DNA from 3 places in the Paenibacillus allorhizosphaerae genome. Region 3 is predicted to be linked to each of the others. Evidence: riboswitches for the same ligand, from Rfam matches in the RefSeq annotation. Region 3 holds a riboswitch; each other region holds the start of a gene.
The links. A riboswitch is a leader RNA that binds a small molecule or an ion and turns the genes downstream of it on or off. The one in region 3 is predicted to bind cyclic di-GMP.

Region 1: it holds a riboswitch for cyclic di-GMP, as region 3 does, so the genes downstream of both, ACFQI7_RS10770 (response regulator) here and ACFQI7_RS32660 (PA14 domain-containing protein) in region 3, are expected to answer to the same signal.
Region 2: it holds a riboswitch for cyclic di-GMP, as region 3 does, so the genes downstream of both, ACFQI7_RS27210 (copper amine oxidase N-terminal domain-containing protein) here and ACFQI7_RS32660 (PA14 domain-containing protein) in region 3, are expected to answer to the same signal.

The regions. Positions count from the first base shown of each region.
Region 1 is NZ_JBHSRV010000002.1:489,688-493,949, reverse strand. Features, by position in the region: gene helD (RNA polymerase recycling motor HelD) at 1-638, opposite strand, end outside; gene ACFQI7_RS10780 (GNAT family N-acetyltransferase) at 869-1,315, opposite strand; gene ACFQI7_RS10775 (metal-dependent hydrolase) at 1,336-2,025, opposite strand; gene ACFQI7_RS10770 (response regulator) at 2,169-2,531, opposite strand; cyclic di-GMP riboswitch class I at 2,617-2,699, opposite strand; gene ACFQI7_RS10765 (Gfo/Idh/MocA family protein) at 2,841-3,821, shown strand; gene ACFQI7_RS10760 (ABC transporter ATP-binding protein) at 3,909-4,262, opposite strand, start outside.
Region 2 is NZ_JBHSRV010000009.1:192,055-196,316, forward strand. Features, by position in the region: gene ACFQI7_RS27205 (copper amine oxidase N-terminal domain-containing protein) at 1-148, opposite strand, end outside; gene ACFQI7_RS27210 (copper amine oxidase N-terminal domain-containing protein) at 244-2,133, opposite strand; cyclic di-GMP riboswitch class I at 2,397-2,492, opposite strand; gene ACFQI7_RS27215 (GNAT family N-acetyltransferase) at 2,697-3,911, opposite strand.
Region 3 is NZ_JBHSRV010000017.1:64,796-69,057, reverse strand. Features, by position in the region: partial or broken gene ACFQI7_RS32665 (IS256 family transposase) at 1-815, opposite strand, end outside; partial or broken gene ACFQI7_RS37945 (transposase) at 1,915-2,154, shown strand; cyclic di-GMP riboswitch class I at 2,289-2,379, shown strand; gene ACFQI7_RS32660 (PA14 domain-containing protein) at 2,507-4,262, shown strand, end outside.

The DNA of each region.
Region 1 (4,262 bases), on a different contig from region 3:
ATCGTCGCCACAATCGTCCGCATTTGCGAATCGGAAGTGCGGCTGAGCACCTGCTTCAGCAGCTCATCACCGATCGTCACGCCGGTATCGAACATCAGCTTCAATTCGCCGTTTTGGACGGCATACTGCCGCTTCAACAACATCTCGCCGGTTATCTCTCCGTGAGGCGTTGCGTAAGCCGCCGGACCGGGCGGGTAGTCGTAATAAAGACTGGAGATCGGCGCGCGCCAGTCATAGATCAAGTACGTTTCGCCGTCATCATCGGCAAACGAAGCGATGCCCAAATAAATTTGCTCAGGCCGCCGCATGCCAGTTTCGGTGAAATCGATTCTGCCGAAGTATGGAGAGACGGCAAGCCGCTTCAGCTTGCGCAGCGTTTCAGCGGCGTGACGGTAGCTTCGCTCCCGTTCGGACAACACCTCGACCTGCTGCTTCATGCTGAAATACGTCTCGGTTATATCTTCCGCCGTGCTGAGGTTGACCGTCACCTCATCCCAAAAATGTTTGCGGATATCGACGACTTCCGCTTTCGATGTTCCGATCTCGCTTTCCAGCCGTTCGATGCGATCCTTGATTTTTCCGGTTACCGAATGTACCCGTTCCTGCTCTGCTTTCCAATCTTGTTCCGTAATACTCATCCTATCGCTCCTCTTCAAATGATGTGACGATCCACAACCGAATTTCACGTTTGACAATGAGGGTTGATGGTGCTATAATTATTGTAGGAAGATACTGCAAAGATAGTTTTAATGCGATGCAGACACCAAAACATATTGTACCACCGGAAGCTGCCGAAATCAACGGGGCTTTTTTTATTTGCCTAAGCAGTCGGAACAAAAAACGGAGGATTCCCTCCGTTTTCTGATGGCTATAATTGCTTCCTCATCCGTACATGCCATATGCCGGCATCCAAGAACGGTTCACTCGAGATCGTCTCGTAGCCCAGCTTCCGATAAAAGGCTTCCGCCTGCGTCTGAGCATCCAATATGACGGCCGGTACGCCGCCTTCCCGAATATCCGCTTCCATCGCATCGATGATGATCCGCCCGATCCCCTTGCCGCGATACGACTTCAGCACGGCAATCCGCTGCAGTTTTGCCGTCAACCCGTCGTACATCCGCCAACGCGCGGCAGCGATCGTCTCTCCGAGATCATTGCGTACAACAAAATGCCGGCATGCCTGCGGCGAAGCGTCAAACTCGTCCATTTCGAGGTCGCGGGGAACGTTCTGCTCCTCCACGAACACCGCGATTCGGACGGATAAACCTTCCTGCAGCTGCTCATCCGTCTTGACCTTGATGATTTCCACTACCAAAGCAGCTCCTTTATCGTCGATTATATTGTCATCTTTTCGCCCGGCGAAAGCGATCGGCCGCCAATACCTTTTTCCGCCAACCGGCTTATAAACTGCTCTCCGTTTTGCGCAATCGGCGGGAAGGTGTTGAAGTGAAGAGGGACGACCTTCTTCGCACCGAACCATTCGGCAGCGGTAACCGCATCTTCCGGCCCCATCGTGAACAAGTCGCCGATCGGCAAGAAGGCGAGATCGACCTGATTGCGTTCCCCGATCATCTTCATGTCGGAGAATAACGCTGTATCGCCGCTGTGCAATATCGTCATCCCGTCCCACTTGATAATAAATCCGGCAGGCATTCCGGCATATACGATTTTACCTTCCTGGTCCACAATGACGCTGGAGGAATGGAACGCTTGAATCATTTGCACTTCGGCAAACCCAAGGGAAACTTTGCCTCCGAGATTCATTCCGAGCGCTTTGGCCCCCTGCCAGCCCATATACGTAGCGAGCTCATGAATCGCTACGATGGTAGCGTCATTGTTCCTCGCAATCGGGAGCGCGTCGAGCGTATGATCCGTATGCCCGTGTGTCAGCAGCACGTACTCCACTTTGATATCCTGCGGTTTGGTTACAGCCAGCCCGTTCCCGGATATAAACGGATCGATAATCAGCGAATGTCCGCCATGGGTTAGTTGCACGCAGGAATGTCCGTGATACCAAATTTCCAATTCAAATCCCTCGCTTTCCAAAATGATCACAATACTATGTTTGCGCAAGCAGCTTAATACCATTGTACTATCCGAATGCGCCAAACTCCAAATTTCGCCGATTCAATCGTTGGCGAATCTCATGTTACATACGGACCTGGCTGTCATCCGGCAAAAGCTTTGCGGAACGCCTCCATGACCCGCTCTTTATTGAAAGGCTTGACGATAAAATCGCTTGCCCCCATATTTACGGCCTGAATCAGCAGCGCCTGCTGTCCCATCGCCGACACCATAATAATTTTTGCGGAAGGGTCCATTGTACGAAGCTTGCCAAGCGCAGTGATTCCGTCCATCTCCGGCATCGTGATATCCAGCGTCACCAAATCCGGTTTGTGTCGTTCATATAATGTCAGCGCTTCCAGACCATTGCTTCCTTCCGCAACGGTTTCGTATCCGAGCTCTTGGATCACGTTTTTCAGCATCATTCTCATAAACAATGAATCGTCGACGATTAATATTTTTTTCACGTGTTCCGAGCTCCCCCCCACTAAACGTAGAAAAGCCCCCCCAATTGCAAAAGGGAGGCCTGTTATCTCTTATATCCTCATGTCCTTCGGCAGCTGGCTGACATTGTTTACACGTTAGTCCCTTTAGCTTTGCGTCCTTGGCTTTCACCAAGTTTGCTTTTATGTACCGACAAAAGTATTTTCCAGTTGTATTATAGCATCCCTTCTAGAAAATACAAGTAAAATGATAGATTAACCCATTCATTGCTCCCTAATACTGGTATAATGAGTTTATACTGTACGTCAACAACCATCGGAGGGATGATCATAATGAAGGAAATCAGGTGGGGGATTATCGGGTGCGGGAACGTGACGGAAGTCAAAAGCGGCCCCGCTTTCCAAAAAGCGGAAGGATCGCGGCTTATCGCTGTCATGAGACGGGACGGCGCGCTTGCGGAAGATTACGCCAAACGGCACGGTGTTCCAAAATGGTACGACCGGGCCGAGGCGCTTATTACCGATCCCGAGGTCGACGCCGTCTACGTGGCGACGCCGCCGGCCTTCCATAAAAATTATGCGATCGAAGCGGCAAAAGCGGGCAAGCCGGTCTACGTGGAAAAACCGATGGCGATGAACGCCGCCGAATGCGAGGACATGATCGCTGCTTGCCGTGAAGCAGGCGTACCGCTCTTCATCGCCTATTACCGTCGCGCGCTGCCGCGGTTCCTCAAGGTGAAACAGTGGCTCGACGACGGCGCGATCGGCGAGGTACGCACCGTCATCACCACGCATCTGGCGAAGCCGAGCGCCCATGACTTGAGCGGAAGCTCCACGGCATGGCGGATTAAACCGGAGTTGTCCGGCGGCGGGTACTTCTACGATCTTGCCAGCCATACGCTGGATCTGCTCGATTTCTTGCTGGGACCGATTGAGCGGGCCCATGGCTCGGCCTCGAATCAAGCCGGGCTGTACGAGGCGGAAGATATCGTTACCGGCAGCTACACGTTTGCTTCAGGTGCCCACGGTACCGGAACCTGGTGTTTCACCACCGGTTCTCGGGTAGATCGCAACGAAATCGTCGGCAGCAAAGGCCGGATCGTCTTCTCCACCTTCGGGGAAACGCCGATCCGGCTCATCCGCGAGCAAGGAGAAGAGGAGTGCGTCATTGAGCATCCGGCCCATATTCAACAGCCGCTCATTCAATCGATCGTGGGTCAACTGCTCGGCAAGAGCTTTTGCCCTAGCACAGGCGAAACCGCGATGCGAACGAGCCGCGTCATGGACGCCTTAACGGGCGGCCGCAACTTGTAATGGAATACGGGGAGGCAGCAAGACGATGCAGCCGCCTCCTGGTGAAAAAGCTGCCGGGCCCCCGGCAGCTTTTTCGCTATTGCTATGCTATACAGCCGTATCCGCTTGCCCGGCTTTCGGTTTGGCCATGCCGCGCTGCGCGGTTACGAGCTTGTAATAAATTCCTTTCTGCTCCATCAGTTCTTGATGGCTTCCGATTTCCGCCAATCGCCCTTTATCCAGCACGACTAGCCGATCGGCGTTACGCAGCGTCGTTAGCCGGTGGGCAATGGCCAGCGTCGTACGATTTTGGGTCACCCGCTTGAGCGCTTCCTGAATCGCCGTCTCCGTCTCGATATCCAGCGACGCCGTCGCTTCATCCAGGATCAGGATGCGCGGGTTGTTCAGCACCGCTCTGGCGATGGCCAGCCGCTGCCGCTCGCCGCCGGAGATGTTGTTCCC
Region 2 (4,262 bases), on a different contig from region 3:
CGATTTGCGGTTTTTCATCAAACGTGATCTTAGTTCCATCCAGATAAAGTATAATTCCCGGATCCGATTGTTCCGCAAACGCGGTAGGTAAGATAATAAAAAATACTAGATTTACGGTTAATAAAACAGATAACAGTTTTTTGAACATATTTATCTCATTCCTTTGCTCGTCGTTTTAAGTTACCGCTCGAATCGAACTTTCTCCATTCTTTAAATCCATCGAAAAAGGATTTTCCGTGATCCTTACTTTTCATGTTCATGTTCATGTTCCTCCTGAAATATCGTTTCGCGTTGAAAAAGATCCGCGTCCTCCAGTTTCCACTGTCCGTCCGGGGTCCGCTTGACTTGATACCAGTGATTCTGAACTTGTTCGCGTATTTCTTCAAAATTGTAGCTCCGATCCCGTTGAATCGTGTTCACGATGATCGTATCTTCACTACTTTCAACGGCGGTCATCGATTGAATATCGCTCATCCATTGCTTTCGTTTAAAAAACGGGGCCAGTGCTGGCACACGCTCATTAATCGATTGGCTTGAGTCGCTTAAATCAGCCGTTGCTTTAAAATCATCGCCTTGTTCTACATGCTTCATGAAACGAACGACAGCCTGTTTCGCCAATTGGTCAGGGGAACCGATTCGCACTTCCCGGTTCATACCATCCCACTCCACTTGAAGCTTCAATGCCTCGCCTACAAATCGTAGCGGAACGTATGTCGTACCGTTGATGATTTCCGGAGCAGCGGATAACACCGTACGCTCTCCATTGACTGTCACCTCGGTTTGACCCAACTCCAGCCGAATATCCATCCCCTCTTTCGACCCTTGGATCGTTCGGGTAGTCTCGTTCCAGTCCACGTGCAACCCAAGCTTCTCAAACACCGGCCTAAAAGGCACCATCGTCGTACCGTTCATCAGCAGCGGTTGTTGTTCAAACGATACGGATTCGCCATTGACCGACACCCCGATACTTCGCTTCCCAATGCGGAACATTCCGATCTCACCGGTTCTCCCAAGTAACCCGCCGTCCGGCGTCACCGCAAGTTCGCTTGAGGTCAGGCTCTTGTTATTGCGAATTAAACGGAACAATTCGTTCCCCTGAGCATCCAACCCGTAGATATTGCCGCCGAAATCGGTAAAATATACGTCTCCGTTTTCGTTACAAACGATATTCGTGGGATATCCGTACTGTGAATCGGGAGTAAAATATGTCCACAATATATTCCCTTCCTGATCCTTGGCGACCAGAGCATTGTCCTCCGATGTGTTCGAATAGCTTCTACCGGACCATACAACGGTACGCACTGTCTGTTTCGGTCTTGGGGGCCGGTTTTCAATCTCAGCTCTAAACTCCTCTTCGGTCAAACGCTTGTCCCCTTGCCAATACAATCCGTCTTCGCCTTGCAGCATGATGTAATTTGTTCCGCCAATTTTTATAGTTTTTTGGACAGCCTTAACGGCAGACACCCGTTGTCCTTTCGAATCGATCGTGATATATTGCCCTTCCCGAGTCAACAGCGTTACCATACCGCCGGCTTTAAGTTCAAAACTCATTACATTAGTAAAAATTTGTCCCAGCTTGTCCTTGCTGATTTTGATCTCGTCTCTGTAAGTCCATTGTTTATGTCCATATAAATCGTAACTTACAATACCTTCCAAGGTCAAAAGAACAATCCGGTTATGGTCATTAATCGAAAATAAAAAATTATCATTCGGGTTGATTAACGTAATATCCAGAAGCGTCTGACCATCCCGATTCAAAAGAAGCACATGATCGGATTTTGCCGGTATTTCGTCTTTTCCGATCACGTGAACAGTCGATTTCGTGACTTGCGCCCGAACGATGATATTGCCATTATTGGTTAACCACATGCTTACGATCTCATTTTTCAGTGGCACCGACATCCACTTGAGTTCATTATTCGGACCGATCGCATGAATGATATTGCTGTAATCATAGTAGTAGAACGTTCCGTTTCCATCCGAAAGCAAATTTCTTTGCCCGGCGGCATTCCCTCGATTCATCCACTTCCACTCGTATTCGCCGTTGGAGCGGAAGACTGGCTGCTGTTTCACCGACGCACCTCCCGCATGATACAGCTGCATGGGCAGCACCTGATCCGATTCAGAAGTCAAGCGAGTGCCTGCCCCCTCCGCACTTGCAGGGACTGCACCGCTAGTCAAAACCATTGCTATTAAGCCAAATATACCGAGCCTTCGAAACCATCGTATTTCCATCGTTCCCATTTCACGCTCCTCGCTTTAGTGCATAGCATCCTTTGATCGTTTGCGGATCTAGTCCCTCTGGCAAAAACAAGTCGGTATGCTTATCGTAGTTGCTGTACGTGAGGTTCACGGATAATTGTTGCTAAAAATAAGCAGCAAAAAAACAAGCCAATCCTGGCAACCCGGCTACCGTACCCCAGATACGATTCTTGGAGTTTAGGCCCGTGGCTTTGCGTCCCACCCTTTCGAGAGGTTTGCCGTTGTTTCAGTTCACTTGTTCTCTGACAGTCCTATATCATAGGTATGTAGACCTATGAATTCGACACATTGAAACAATATCCTGCTTCAATTGGCAAAATATTTCATATAGTTTGTTCTAAACAGAAAAATAAATATCAGGAAACTAGTAAACAAAAAACCCCCGGCATCTGGATGCAGATCGAGCGAGGGTTAAAACATAATTATGTCGCCGCTTAAAAGAAGTCCGGCAAATACGTTTGCCGGCAAGGAATCAGCCGTTCTAACGCGTCGAGCGCATCCTCTTGCCCCTGCAGTCTGCCGATTTCATGCAGGAACGCCGGCCTTTGGTAGCTCAGCATCATCGCCGTCAGCGTCTGAATGTCGCAGCTGAGCACAGGATGTTCCCCAGTCTCCGGTCCCCCCGTTTCTACTTTGGCGGTTCCGGATTCATCGATTTTCAACAGAAACGTGCCGTTGTTCCATGCCGCTTGGGCATCATTGATTTCCAAACGTACGCAGTCTTCCACTCCGGAGACGAAAGGATATTTCTCCAAAAATCCGGAGACATCCACGATTCGCGCCATGAAATACGGTACCAGCTCTTGTTTGATCCGCGGATTATCCAATAAGAACGGCAGCCGGTCATCCGCAGGCGCGTTCAGCTTCAACTTATCGATCATTGAGTCGTGATCGGCCAGAAAACGCCATAAGGCGAGCCGGGCTCCGTGATGCAGCGCTACAAGCTCATGCACCGTGCATACCCGGTCCTTCACCTGATAATGCACGTAGCCGCCCGGCTGTCCCGCTTCATCGTAATAAACGGCAATCTCTCCCTGTCTCCTACCGAATATGCGGTCCTTCCACCATTTCTCGCTTCGAACCAAACTGCCGTTATACCGGGAGGCATAGGCTTCATACAACGGATTCAGCAAGCCTGCGTCTGGCGATGAACGAACGATCCGGCCCGGTTGCGGTGACAGTTTCGGCATAAGCGCGGTGGGGATTTCATATGTTTTGTACTCTGCGTATGTCTCCCAGCCGAATCTCCGGTAAAAGCCGAATTGAAACGGATGCAGGAACGAAACCGTTTGTCCCTTGTCCCGCATGGAGTGCAGCGCATTATCGAGCAGCCTCTTGACCAGACCGCCGCGCCGGTATTCGGGCCATGTCGCCACACTGGCAATGCCGCCCATGTCGAACGCTTTTCCCTGGATCCACGTCTTCAGATCCAAAATGTTCATAGCCGCGGCAAGCCGGTCTTCCACATAGGCACCCAAAAGCTCGTAATCGCGCATATCCAATTTACGACGCTCAATATCTTCCGGAGTGTACGTCATCTGAAAAGCGAACGACCAAAGATTTAATGTATCCGGAAAATGCTCCTCCGGAATCGGCCTGATTTCTACGGATGCCGCCTCGTTCACTTCTTGTTGCTGCAAATGGCTCATGGCCGTTCCCCCCTCCATCCTCATCAGTTTCTTCGTCGATTGTACCAAAGCGGCGTAAAAATTACCACGCGCGACCATCGAAACGGCCTTAGCGCAAAACGAATCCTTAAGTAACATTTCACTTATTCTCAAGGGGCGAAATCAATTCACTCGCAGTCTTTATGTCCGTGTCCTGAGACTCATATTGCGTCAAAACATCAAATCAACAAGATCCCATTGTACTTGCTTCTAATAGATTACAACATAAATATAATTCCGTGGTATCTGGATTATTTAACAATTAAATTAATAGGGATATTTTTTAGTACTTAGGGCATGCATCCATTATTTATTCATCCGGGATTACCCATA
Region 3 (4,262 bases):
GTTTTTAATCAGTCGTGACCTTTTTCAAATCTTTGTATGATACATAGCGGGTCGAATTGCGAATCTGATGGATAATACATTTCTGAATCTCCGTTTGAGGATAGCAGGCCGCGATGGCCTGGGAAAGCCGGTCAGGTTGTCCACGCAGGTGATCAGAATGTCTTGAACACCGCGGTTTTTCAGTTCGTTGAGCACACTGAGCCAGAACTTGGCCGATTCTTTTTCTCCGATCCACATGCCCAGTACATCTTCGTTCCCATCCAAATCGATGCCGATGACCATGTAGGCTGCCTTGTTGATAATCGCTCCATCCTGCTTCACTTTAAAGTGAATCGCATCCAGAAACACCACCGCGTACACGCCTTGTAGCGGCCTATTTTGCCATTCTTTAATGAACGATCTTGTTCGTGACATTGGAGATCAGAGTTGGAGAGACCTCGATGCCGTAGATATTCTGCAAGTGATCCTGGATCTCCCGAGTGCTCACCCCCTTAGCGTACAAGGCTACGATTTTGATCTTCGATCCCGGTTACATTGGATTGATGCTTCTTAACTACCAGCGGCTCAAATTCGCCCAAACGGTCGCGAGGCACTGCAATTTCTTGTTCGCCGTATTCGCTGGTGACCGTTTTCTTGCTTTTACCGTTCCGGCTGTTCGTGGTTGTTTTCGTCTTCGTGTCATGTTTTGTATAGCCTAGATGCGTATCCATCTCGGCCTCTAGCATTTCCTGCAGCGTCTCTGCAAATGAGTCCTTCAAGGCATTCTGTGCATCTTGGGCTGTTACCAAGTTATTTTCCTTAATAAATGCTCGCAATTGCTATTTCGTCCAGAGTCCCATCTGTTCTCCCCAACCTTTCATCTATTTCCATTTTAATAGATTTGGGAGTTTACACAAACTATTTTACAGACTCGCGGAGTTTAATATAAGTCGTAAGAACAGCGCATGAGTTAGTGGGTTTTTCTAAACCTCGTCTTGAGTTTAAGCGTATCCGGTAAGACTTAGCCGCACAGTTGCAAGCATGATGTTCGAACCAAACTACATGCACCCATTTGTCACCAATTAAAATTGGTGTGGAAAAGGGTAACGAAAGTCGTTTAGGCCCTTGTTAAATCTACGTGCAGCAGCTCCGTGAACAAGGAATTAATTGGGAGGGCGGTAAAAATTGGTGTTAGTATTTCACCCGAAATTAACATGGATTTACATTGAGGTGTATGTATTTCGCGGTTTTTAACAACATATATCCTCTTTGGGTGCATGTATGATCATGGTGTAAACCTATCTCCTTCACATGAACCCATACATATTTCTCTGGGAACATGTGTCCAGTAATGAGCCTTTTTTGGTACTATTGGTGTTAAATATGGTGTAAATACCAGTGTAATATTGCTGTAAAAAATTTGGTGTAAAACTGGTGATATGTTGGTGTAAAACTGGTGAAAAAACCTCTCCTAAACTAACAAAACGAGCCTAAGTGAACGTAATACGAAAGCCAAAAAACCAGTAAAACCAAGGATTCAGCAGACTATAACAGTTTCTATAAATCTCGTTTTTTGACCCGCATACAGAGAAACCACACGAATTCGAAAAGAGTACATGTGGTCCCTACCCTAAAATAAAACCGCTTAACATGATTATTATAGCTACTTAAAGTAAAGATTATACATAAGAGGAAATGAGGTGCCGCGGCACCTCATTCTTTACTGAGGAATTTTTGAGTCATACATATTACGCCCCCCACCGATCAATTCCAGCAAATGTACGATTCTAAACCCCTTCAATAGGAGAACAGTTCCTGCTGTGAGAAACCAAATCTAGTTGCAGGCTCTCGTACTCATGACCAATCTCAGACCGTATATCCAAAATAATGTCTTTCCTAGACATACCATCCGTCAAGAGCTATATGTTGTAAAAGCCGGGTCGCAGCGTTGCGCAGATCATTCAGATTTTCGAATGGGAAGGTCGCATCCAGCCCGGCGAAATCAAGCGCAACACCCTTTAGGAGAGATTAGCCCAGCGCGGTTACAGTACGCGACATATGCGCATGTACGCCGAATCTGGAGTCGCCGCTCGTAGGTTTCAATAACGTTACCACAATCGTCTGTGGCATTCGGATCTGAAATACGGTCCGTATCTGCCCATCGGCCTCGCCGGCACCCTCCCCCCCGTATAATCTAACGTAAAAATAAATAAATAATTTTGCCAAATAAAGAAGGATATTGTTTTGATTTGTCGAATCAATTAGGACTGAATACCCAAGACTTAGGATTTTTTCTAGAAAACAAGTGAACTGAAAAAAGGCAAACCTCGCCGAAAGGGAGGGACGCAAAGCCACGGGCCTAAACTCTGAGTTCAGGAGTACGGTAGCCGGGTTGCCAGGATTGGCTTGTTTTTTGCTGTTTAATTTTAGAAAAGGGAGAAGATAACAGTTGTTATTATTGAAAAAAGTAAAGTGGTTGTGTAATATCTCTGCTTGTTTGTCGTTGCTTCTGTTGTTCCAACTTATAGTGCCGTTGGCACTGCCGGGTTTGGGCAAACAGAACTATGTTCACGCAAATGGATCAGCGGATACAATTCCTCCTTCCGCTCCGCAAAATTTGTATGCGTCACAAGTTACAGGCAGCTCAGTTACATTAAATTGGAATATCGCTGCAGATAATCAAGGTGTTGTGACTTATGCGGTATACCGTAACAATCTGCAGATCGCTACAGTAGGAAACAATGTTTACCAAACGGGAAAAGTATACTACGTCGACTCGGGGCTAACTTCGGGAACTGCATACAAATATGAGGTTTTGGCGGCGGACCAATCGGGCAATACATCTGCTAAAAGTGATCCTCTGTATGTCACGACGTCAGCAGTTATGCCATTGGGGCCTACATCCCAGCAGGGCAGTGGGCTCAGAGCAGAATATTTTAACAGCGACGATTTCTCCGATCGAAAGATTATACGACTGGATGACCAAGTGGACTTCAATTGGGGAGGACATTCTCCTGATCCGGCATTGGACAAGGGTGCTTTTACTATACGATGGAGCGGAAAAATACAACCGAAATATTCAGAAAAGTACACCTTATATACAGAAGCACATGGTGGGGTTCGTATGTGGGTGGGCCAACAATTGCTGATCGATAATTGGGACGGTCAGGGGATGATAAAAGACAGTGCCGTAATATCTTTAACTGCCGGACAATTATACGACATCAAGCTGGAATATAAAGATAACCAGGGAGCCGCCAAAATCACGCTGCTATGGTCCAGCACGAGTCAACCAAAAGAAGTTATTCCAAAGAGCCAGCTATATCCACCCATTGTTCCTGGTGTTCCAACGAATGTGCAGTACTCATCCAATAGCAGCTCCATTACAATAACATGGGACGCAGTTCCGGGAGTGACAGGATATGACGTCGAGGTAGACGGACAGATTGTTGATAACGCATCGGGATTAATCTATGTGCATCAACCCCTTGCCGCGAAATCAACACATTCCTATCGCGTGCGGGCGAAAGTTCCTGAAATTACGGGAGATTGGAGCCCTATTGTGAACGCAACAACACGAGGTATTGTCCCTGCCAATTTTCAAGCGAATGCAGTCGATCGGGTAGTGACCGTAACTTGGGACTCTGTACCCGGTGCTTTAGGATACGAGCTTGAGGTGGATGGAAGTATCATCGATCTTGGGACAGCCACGAAATACGAGCATGTCGATTTGAAGCCTAATACTACGCATTCATACAGGGTACGTGCTAAAAATAACGATTGGTCAATATTTTTAACGGTCATTATACCCCCAATGGTTTCGACACCCGGACAGGGTAGTGGGCTTAGGGCAGAATATTTTAACAGCGACGATTTCTCCGATCGAAAGATTATACGACTGGATGACCAAGTGAACTTCAATTGGGGAGGACATTCTCCTGATCCGGCTTTGGACAAGAGTGCTTTTACTATACGATGGAGCGGAAAAATACAACCGAAATATTCGGAAAAGTACACTTTATATACAGAAGCACATGGCGGGGTTCGTTTGTGGGTGGGCCAACAATTGTTGATCGATAATTGGGACGGTCACGGGATGGTAAAAGACAGTACTGTAATTTCTTTTACTGCCGGACAATTGTACGACATTAAGCTGGAATACAAAGATAACCAGGGAGCCGCCAAAATCACGCTGCTATGGTCCAGCCCGAGTCAACTTAAAGAAGTTATTCCAAAAAGTCAGCTGTATCCACCCTTTATTCCCGGGGTTCCGACGAATGTGC